2 regions of the Pseudoalteromonas sp. Cn5-37 genome follow, and region 2 is predicted to be linked to the other one. Evidence: predicted binding sites of a transcription regulator. Region 2 holds the regulator's gene; the other holds the start of a gene.
What was found. The regulator NrdR, encoded in region 2, represses ribonucleotide reductase genes. The targets are predictions, from matches to a motif close to AAACACNANATNTNGTGTTT.

Region 1: a site for NrdR is predicted at 1,532-1,551, ahead of nrdA (class 1a ribonucleoside-diphosphate reductase subunit alpha). Genes of this name have one in related genera too.

Annotation. Positions count from the first base shown of each region.
Region 1 is NZ_JAKGBA010000001.1:358,328-362,675, forward strand. Features, by position in the region: gene ubiG (bifunctional 2-polyprenyl-6-hydroxyphenol methylase/3-demethylubiquinol 3-O-methyltransferase UbiG) at 1-588, shown strand, start outside; gene L1266_RS01700 (HAD family hydrolase) at 588-1,262, shown strand; gene nrdA (class 1a ribonucleoside-diphosphate reductase subunit alpha) at 1,655-3,940, shown strand; gene nrdB (class Ia ribonucleoside-diphosphate reductase subunit beta) at 4,011-4,348, shown strand, end outside.
Region 2 is NZ_JAKGBA010000003.1:20,397-24,744, forward strand. Features, by position in the region: gene L1266_RS06710 (riboflavin synthase) at 1-591, opposite strand, end outside; gene ribD (bifunctional diaminohydroxyphosphoribosylaminopyrimidine deaminase/5-amino-6-(5-phosphoribosylamino)uracil reductase RibD) at 596-1,735, opposite strand; gene nrdR (transcriptional regulator NrdR) at 1,738-2,187, opposite strand; gene glyA (serine hydroxymethyltransferase) at 2,294-3,550, opposite strand; gene L1266_RS06730 (hypothetical protein) at 3,911-4,210, shown strand; gene thrC (threonine synthase) at 4,275-4,348, opposite strand, start outside.

The sequences.
Region 1 (4,348 bases), on a different contig from region 2:
TTTGTCGCTGATAAAGTAGGCGGCTTATTTGATAAGGAAACCTTAGATGTTGGCTGTGGTGGCGGCATCTTAAGTGAAAGTATGGCGCGTATGGGCGCTAAAGTAACCGGTATCGATATGGGCCAAGAGCCACTTACCGTTGCTAAGTTACATAGTTTAGAAACAGGCGTACCTGTTGATTATATAAAAGTACCTGCAGAGCAATTCGCTGCTGAGCACCCTGCTCGCTTTGATGTAGTGACTTGTATGGAAATGCTTGAGCATGTTCCAGACCCTGCTTCTATTATTCGTGCTGTAGCAGACCTTGCTAAACCGGGCGCTGATGTGTTCTTTTCAACATTAAATAAAACACCAAAAGCCTACTTGTTTGCTATTGTCGGTGCTGAAAAGCTTTTAAAAATGGTGCCTGAAGGTACGCATGACCATAAAAAGTTTATCAAACCTGCGCAGCTTATTGCATGGGCAGAAGAAGCAGGATTAAAAGTACGCGCCAGTACCGGTCTTCACTATAACCCGTTTTCTAAGCAGTACAGCTTAAATGATGATGTAAGTGTTAATTACATCCTGCACTTTGAGAAACTAGCCTAATGAGTGGTGTGCAAACACCCTCTATCGATTTTGATGCGTTTATCTTTGATTTAGATGGCACACTACTCGATACCGCGGATGACTTAGGTGGTGCATTAAACCGCGTGTTAGCAGACGCCAATGTGGCGCCTGTTGCTGAGCATGTTTATCGCCCTGCTGCGTCTAACGGTGCAAAAGCATTATTAGAAGTAGGGTTTGGGGATAAATGGCCCGAACTTGAACAACTCGCCTTGCGCCAGCAGCTTCTTGACTATTACGCCGAAGATATTGCTGTGCACAGTAAATGCTTCAACGGCATCGAACAGCTTTTAATTGCACTTGAGCAAAACAATATTAAGTGGGGCATTATGACTAATAAGCCCGGCTTTTTAACTGAGCCCTTAGTGCAGGCTATTCCCTCCTTGCGTGATGCGAAGGCAGTTGTGAGTGGCGATACATTAGCTGTGTCAAAACCATCACCGGATCCACTATTACACACTGCTGAGATCTTAGATGTTGATCCGAGCCGTTGTTTATACATCGGTGATGCTGAACGTGATATTCAAGCTGCAAAAGCGGCCAATATGTACAGCGCAACAGCGTTATGGGGTTATATACCCAGTATAGACGCTGCACTTGGCTGGCAAGCGGATTTCAATTGGCAAACGCCGATTGATGGTTTAAACCATATATAGTGTTATTTGATAATTGAAACACCATATATTGTGATTTGATTTACTTTTGAGCATTCATTGATGATAAAAAAATCAGTCAAAATTTATTTTTCAAAACGGTAAATTTTCTGGATCTTTTGTTGATTTCTACAAATTTCGTCGTCTATGAATGTTCAAAGGTTAATGGTTACTAACACAATGCGCTTATCCAATAGTTATCCACAAATTGGGGCAATTCTATCCCTTGCAAAACAACTCAGACCACACTATCTTGTGATCTGCAATTTAAACAACACCAGATATTGTGGCTAAATGTTATTCAATTAGTTTATCTTGGTGTTGAATAATAATAATTACATTAAAGAATACCTTTGTCTTACAACTAAAATTTCCCAAGGAATACAGGCAAAACTATGAACCAACAGCTATCTGTAAGCAAACGTGACGGCCGTAAAGAGTCACTTGATCTAGATAAGATCCATCGCGTGATCGCTTGGGCCGCAGAAGGTCTAGAGAATGTGTCTGTCTCACAAGTTGAATTAAAATCACACATTCAATTTTATGACGGCATTCGTACCGATGACATTCATGAAACAATCATCAAAGCTGCAGCTGATCAGATCTCTAAAGATACGCCTGATTACCAATACCTCGCTGCTCGCTTAGCTGTATTCCATTTACGTAAAAAAGCATATGGTCAATTTGAGCCGCCGCGCTTATACGATCACATCACCAAATTAGTTGAAGACAAGCGTTATGATCAACACCTACTTGTTGATTATACCGAGCAAGAAATTGACGAGTTAGATGCTTACATTGATCACAACCGTGACTTAAACTTCAGCTACGCTGCTGTAAAGCAACTTGAAGGTAAGTATTTAGTTCAAAACCGTGTTACTGGTGAAATCTACGAAAGTGCACAGTTTTTATATATCTTAGTTGCTGCAAGCTTATTCTCTGATTATCCAAAAGAGACACGCCTTGATTACATCAAGCGTTTTTATGATGCAGTATCTACATTCAAAATTTCATTACCGACACCTATCATGGCAGGTGTACGTACCCCTACACGTCAGTTCAGCTCATGTGTACTTATTGAATGTGGTGATAGCCTAGATTCTATTAATGCAACATCGTCTGCGATTGTTAAATATGTTTCGCAACGTGCAGGTATTGGTATTAATGCCGGTCGCATCCGTGCCCTTGGTAGCCCTATTCGTAACGGCGAAGCGTACCATACAGGTTGTATTCCGTTTTATAAGCACTTCCAAACAGCGGTTAAGAGTTGTTCACAAGGTGGTGTTCGTGGCGGCGCAGCAACGTTGTTCTACCCACTTTGGCACTTAGAAGTTGAAAACCTACTTGTTCTTAAGAACAACCGTGGTGTTGATGATAACCGTGTACGTCACCTTGACTACGGTGTGCAGTTCAACAAATTAATGTATAGCCGTTTAATCAAAGACGATTACATCACATTATTTAGCCCATCAGATGTACCGGGTCTATACGATGCATTCTTTGAAGATCAAGCGAAGTTTGATGAGCTATACATCAAATACGAGCAAGACGAGTCAATTCGTAAAAAACGTATTAAGGCGATTGAGTTATTCTCAATGTTTGCACAAGAGCGTGCCAGCACAGGTCGTATCTACTTACAAAACGTTGACCACTGTAATACGCACAGCCCATTCATCTCGACTGTGGCACCAATTCGTCAATCTAACTTATGTTTAGAAATTGCATTACCAACTAAGCCACTTAGCAATGTAATGGATGAAGAAGGTGAAATTGCACTTTGTACGCTGTCGGCGTTTAACTTAGGTGCAATTGAGTCACTTGACGAATTAGAAGAGCTTGCTGAACTTGCAGTACGTGCCCTTGATAACTTACTTGATTTCCAAGACTACCCTGTTCCTGCGGCGAAAAACGCGACTATGGGTCGTCGCACGCTAGGTATTGGTGTTATTAACTACGCGTACTACTTAGCAAAAAATGGTAAGCGCTACTCAGATGGCAGTGCAAATGCCCTAACTCACAAGACATTTGAAGCAATTCAATATTATCTAATGAAAGCATCAAATGAGTTAGCGAAAGAACGTGGTGCGTGTCCTAAATTTAACGAGACAACGTATTCTCAAGGCATTATGCCAACAGATACTTACAAACGTGACCTAGATCAGTTCTGTGATGAGCCTCTTCACTTAGATTGGGATTCATTACGCGAGAGCATTAAAGAGCACGGTATGCGTAACTCAACGCTATCTGCCCTTATGCCTTCAGAGACATCATCGCAAATCTCTAACGCGACAAATGGTATCGAGCCACCACGTGGTCATATCAGCGTTAAAGCAAGTAAAGATGGTATCTTAAAGCAAGTAGTGCCAGATTATGAGAATCTGAAAGATAACTACGAGCTACTGTGGGATATTCCTTCAAACGATGGTTACCTACAACTGGTTGGTATTATGCAAAAATTCGTTGACCAAACGATCTCTGCAAACACTAACTATGATCCATCTAAGTACGAAGGCGGTAAAGTACCTATGAAGGTGCTATTAAAAGACCTACTGACTGCGTATAAACTTGGTGTTAAAACCCTGTACTATCACAACACACGTGATGGTGCATCAGACTCTCAAGATGAGTTAACACCAGAGGTAGAAGATGACGGTTGTGCAGGCGGCGCTTGTAAAATCTAATTAAATTAATAACATAACAAAAGCGGGCTCATTAGCCCGCTTTGTCCTGACTGTTTTTTGAGAAATCACTATGTCATATACAACTTTTAGCCGAAATCATAATAACCAATTACAAGAACCGATGTTTTTCGGCCAAACGGTAAACGTGTCACGTTACGACCAACAAAAGTACCCTATCTTCGAAAAGCTAATCGAAAAGCAACTTTCGTTCTTTTGGCGTCCTGAAGAAGTTGATGTAAGTAAAGACCGTCTTGACTTCCAAGCGTTACCAGAACACGAAAAGCACATATTTTTAAGTAACTTAAAATATCAAACGCTTCTTGATAGTGTACAAGGCCGTTCACCTAACGTTGCGTTATTACCAATTGTGTCTATTCCTGAGTTAGAAACTTGGATTGAAACATGGGC
Region 2 (4,348 bases):
AGCCCCTTTAATTAGGCGCTCTAAATAGCGAGCAATCTGGTCAACTTCTAAGTTCACCTGAGTACCCACCTGAAATTCTGCAATCGTTGTTTGCTCAGCAGTATGTGGAACAATCGTCAGCTTAAAGCGATTTTGCTCAACCTCGTTGACGGTTAGGCTAATGCCATCAATACACACCGAGCCTTTGTACGGAATGTACTTCATTAAATCATTGTCAGTACTTAACCAATACTCAGTTGCACGAGCATTAGGACTAATACTTTCGACAGTCGCAATACCATCAACATGGCCTGACACTAAGTGCCCACCTAGGCGAGAAACCGGTTGCATAGCTTTTTCGAGGTTAACTGTTTGCCCTTTTTTATAATGTGCAAACCCAGTTAAGCTAATTGTTTCGTTTGATAAGTCAGCACTAAAACCATCGCTATGTTTAGCGACAACCGTTAAACACACACCATTGGTGGCAATACTGTCACCGAGCTTGACGTCTTCCATATCCAAATTAGCGCTTTGAATACGAATAGCTAGATCGCCTTGCTTTTGTGTTAGTTCAACAATTTTACCTGTTGCTTCAATAATTCCAGTAAACATAGTGCTACTCTTTATTTTCAATTTTTGAGGCTTGCTTTGCTTTTGTCGCTGTTAAGCGAATATCGTCGCCAATCATCACTGTGTCAGTAAAGGTCAGTTCAGTGATATCACTCATCATGGTGACTTCTGCAAAGTTTAGTAAGCTTTTGCCCATATCACCTACTAACTTAGGGGCAATATAAACAATATATTCGTCAATTAAATCTTGCTCGGCAAACACCCCAGCAAGGGTTGCCCCCGCTTCGAGCCAAATATGATTAAATTGTAGTTCAGCAAGACGCTTTAAAACCGCCGATAAATCAACTTTATTGTTAACTGCTGGCACCACTTCGTGTTTAACAAAGTGAGGCCACTTGGTGTGATTATCAAGCGAAGTGGTAAAAATTATTACCGGGCTCTCGATGCTGAATAACGCAAGCTCAGGCGTTAACCTGTTTTGTGAGTCAATAATGATTCGGGTTGGTTGGCGCAAAGGCAGCGAGGTTGGCATGGTAAATGGCAACTCATCAACACGGACATTGAGTTTTGCATTATCAGTAATAACGGTGTCTGCACCGGTTAAGATACCGCAGCTTTGCGCACGAAATGCTTGCACATCTTGGCGCGCTTGAGGGCCTGTTATCCATTTACTTTGACCGTTATTTAGCGCAGTTTTACCATCTAAACTACACGCCATTTTACAGGTTACATATGGCAACCCAGTTTCCATACGCTTTAAAAAGCCTTTGTTTAAGTCGCGCGCTTGTTGCTCAAGTAAGCCAGATGCCACACTAATACCAGCGTCAGCTAATATCTGCAGGCCGCGACCACTTACCGCAGGGTTTGGGTCAACCATAGCAGCAATCACCTTGCTTACACCCGCAGCTTTTAAACCTTCGGCACAAGGCGGAGTGCGTCCATAATGACTACAAGGCTCTAAAGTGACATAGGCAGTGGCGCCCTTTGCTTTATCGCCAGCTACAGCCAACGCATTCACTTCAGCATGGCCCTGCCCTGCGATTTGATGAAACCCTTCGCCGACTATTTCGTCATCTTTAACCAGTACACAGCCAACATTCGGGTTTGGCGTGGTAGTAAAACGGCCGTGTTTAGCAAGCTCAATGGCACGCGCCATGTAAACAGTATCAAGTTCTGTAAACGACATGATTAATCACCTAAACGAGCGATTTCTTCTCCAAACTCGCGAATGTCTTCAAATGAACGATAAACCGATGCAAAGCGCACATAGGCTACTTTGTCGAGTTTTTTCAGCGACTCCATGATGCATTCGCCAATTAAATGGCTAGAGATTTCACGCTCACCGGTAGCACGAAGTTGAGATTTAATGATGTTAACGACTTCGTCGACCTGCTCAGTGCTCACTGGGCGTTTCTCTAAAGCGCGATGCAAGCCATTCAGTAACTTGTCTTCGTTAAATGGTTCGCGGCTACCGTCTTGCTTGATGACTCTTGGCATCACAAGTTCAGCGCCTTCAAAGGTGGTAAAGCGCTCATGGCATTCGTTACATTCACGTCGACGTCTCACTTGGTGACCACCGCCAACAAGTCGAGAATCAATTACTTTAGTATCTTTTGCGGTGCAAAAAGGGCAATGCATAGGGTTCTAGTTCCGTTTATAAAAAACAAAAAGGCCGCTTAGTAAGCGGCCTTTATGATAGCAAAAAACAACGCTATTGTTATCTTAATTACGGTTTAACCAGTAATTAAGCGTAAACTGGTAATTTTTTACAGATAGCTTTAACTTTCTCTTTTACTTCTGCTTGTACTGACTCATCGTTGATGTTGTCTAGTACGTCACAGATCCAGCCAGCAAGCTCTTTTGACTCAGCTTCTTTGAAACCACGGCGAGTAATAGCCGGAGAACCAATACGAAGACCAGACGTTACAAACGGTGAACGTGGGTCGTTTGGTACTGAGTTTTTATTTACAGTGATGTTAGCGTTACCTAGAGCAGCGTCAGCATCTTTACCTGTGATATCTTTATCGATTAGGTCTAGAAGGAATAAGTGGTTGTCTGTTTTACCAGAAACAACTTTGTAGCCACGCTCTTGCAGTACTTCAACCATAGCTTGAGCGTTCTTAACAACTTGTGCTTGGTACGCTTTGAATTCTGGTTGTAAAGCTTCTTTGAAAGCAACCGCTTTAGCAGCGATGATGTGGCATAAAGGACCACCTTGACCGCCAGGGAATACAGCGCTGTTTAGTTTTTTGTAGATCTCTTCATCACCACATGCAGAAACGATTAGACCGCCACGAGGACCCGCTAATGTTTTGTGAGTTGTTGTTGTAACAACGTGTGCGTGAGGGATTGGACTTGGGTATACACCCGCTGCGATAAGACCAGCAACGTGAGCCATATCTACGAATAAGTATGCGCCAACTTTATCAGCGATTTCACGGAATTTAGCCCAGTCAACAACGCCTGAGTATGCAGAGAAACCAGCGATGATCATTTTTGGCTTGTGCTCTAATGCAAGCGCTTCAACTTGAGCATAATCAATTTCACCTGTTTCGTCGTTTAGGCCGTATTGAATTGCATTGTACGTTTTACCAGAAAAGTTAACGTGTGAACCGTGAGTTAAGTGACCACCATGAGCTAAGCTCATACCTAGTACTGTATCGTGCGGCTGAAGAAGTGCTTGGAAAACAGCTGCGTTTGCTTGTGAGCCCGCATGCGGTTGAACGTTAGCGTAATCTGTGCCGAATAATTCGTTTGCACGGTCAATTGCTAATTGCTCAACAACATCAACATGCTCACAACCGCCATAGTAACGTTTGCCTGGGTAACCTTCAGCGTATTTGTTGGTAAGCTGAGAACCCTGCGCTTCGAGTACGCGTGGGCTACAATAGTTTTCAGACGCGATCAGTTCGATATGCTCTTCTTGACGAGCCGTCTCTTTAGTGATGGCTGCAAATAACTCTGGATCGAAATCCGAAATATTCATGCTACGTTCTAACATGGGGTCTCCTAAGGCAACGTGTATGGTGTTTTTTGAAGGCTGTATTGTACGCTTAAAACGCACTTTTGCCTATCTTGTAAAGATGAACATATTTAAACAGGGATTGAATTTATTTCACAGTGTTTTAATAATGATATTTTTTTATTGATACATAATAAAAATTTATAGATTTAAAATATTTCATAGATATTTAAAATGTTATTTCAACGAAAAACCGCCCGATTAAATTGCGTTTTTATAGGGACAAACTAAGCTTATAGGACTAGTCAATATCAAGGATGGTATAAGTACATGTTAGCTAAACCAATATACGAATTAGTCCCCTACGGATATTTTTTTCTTGGCATAAGCTGTATCGCATTGGCAAATAATTATGTGCCAACTCTCATCGGTGTAATCTTATTTTTATTAGGTGCTAATATTTGGCGGATGCGTTCAGAAGCCAGAAGAACCGATCATTCAAGCCAGCGTGTTAAACAAAAAAAACGTCGCTATTACTATGAATTTAAACCCTTTATCATTTTTATTTCGGCATTCACCTTGATGCAATGGACGCACAGTGAACTCGTCTCGATGATCAGTATTTTGCTGTGTATTTCGGCCGGGGTCATTCTTATCATGCGGGTTTTAAACCGACATAGTCATTCGTTACTTCATTAAAGGCTTCTTTAAAAGACTGCATTAAAAAGAGCGGCTTAGCCGCTCTTTATACCTTTATTAAGCACTAAGCTAATTTATTAAACAGCTCAGTTCGAAGCAATTGATAATCAAAGTTAATATCTTCAGCCAAGCACTCAT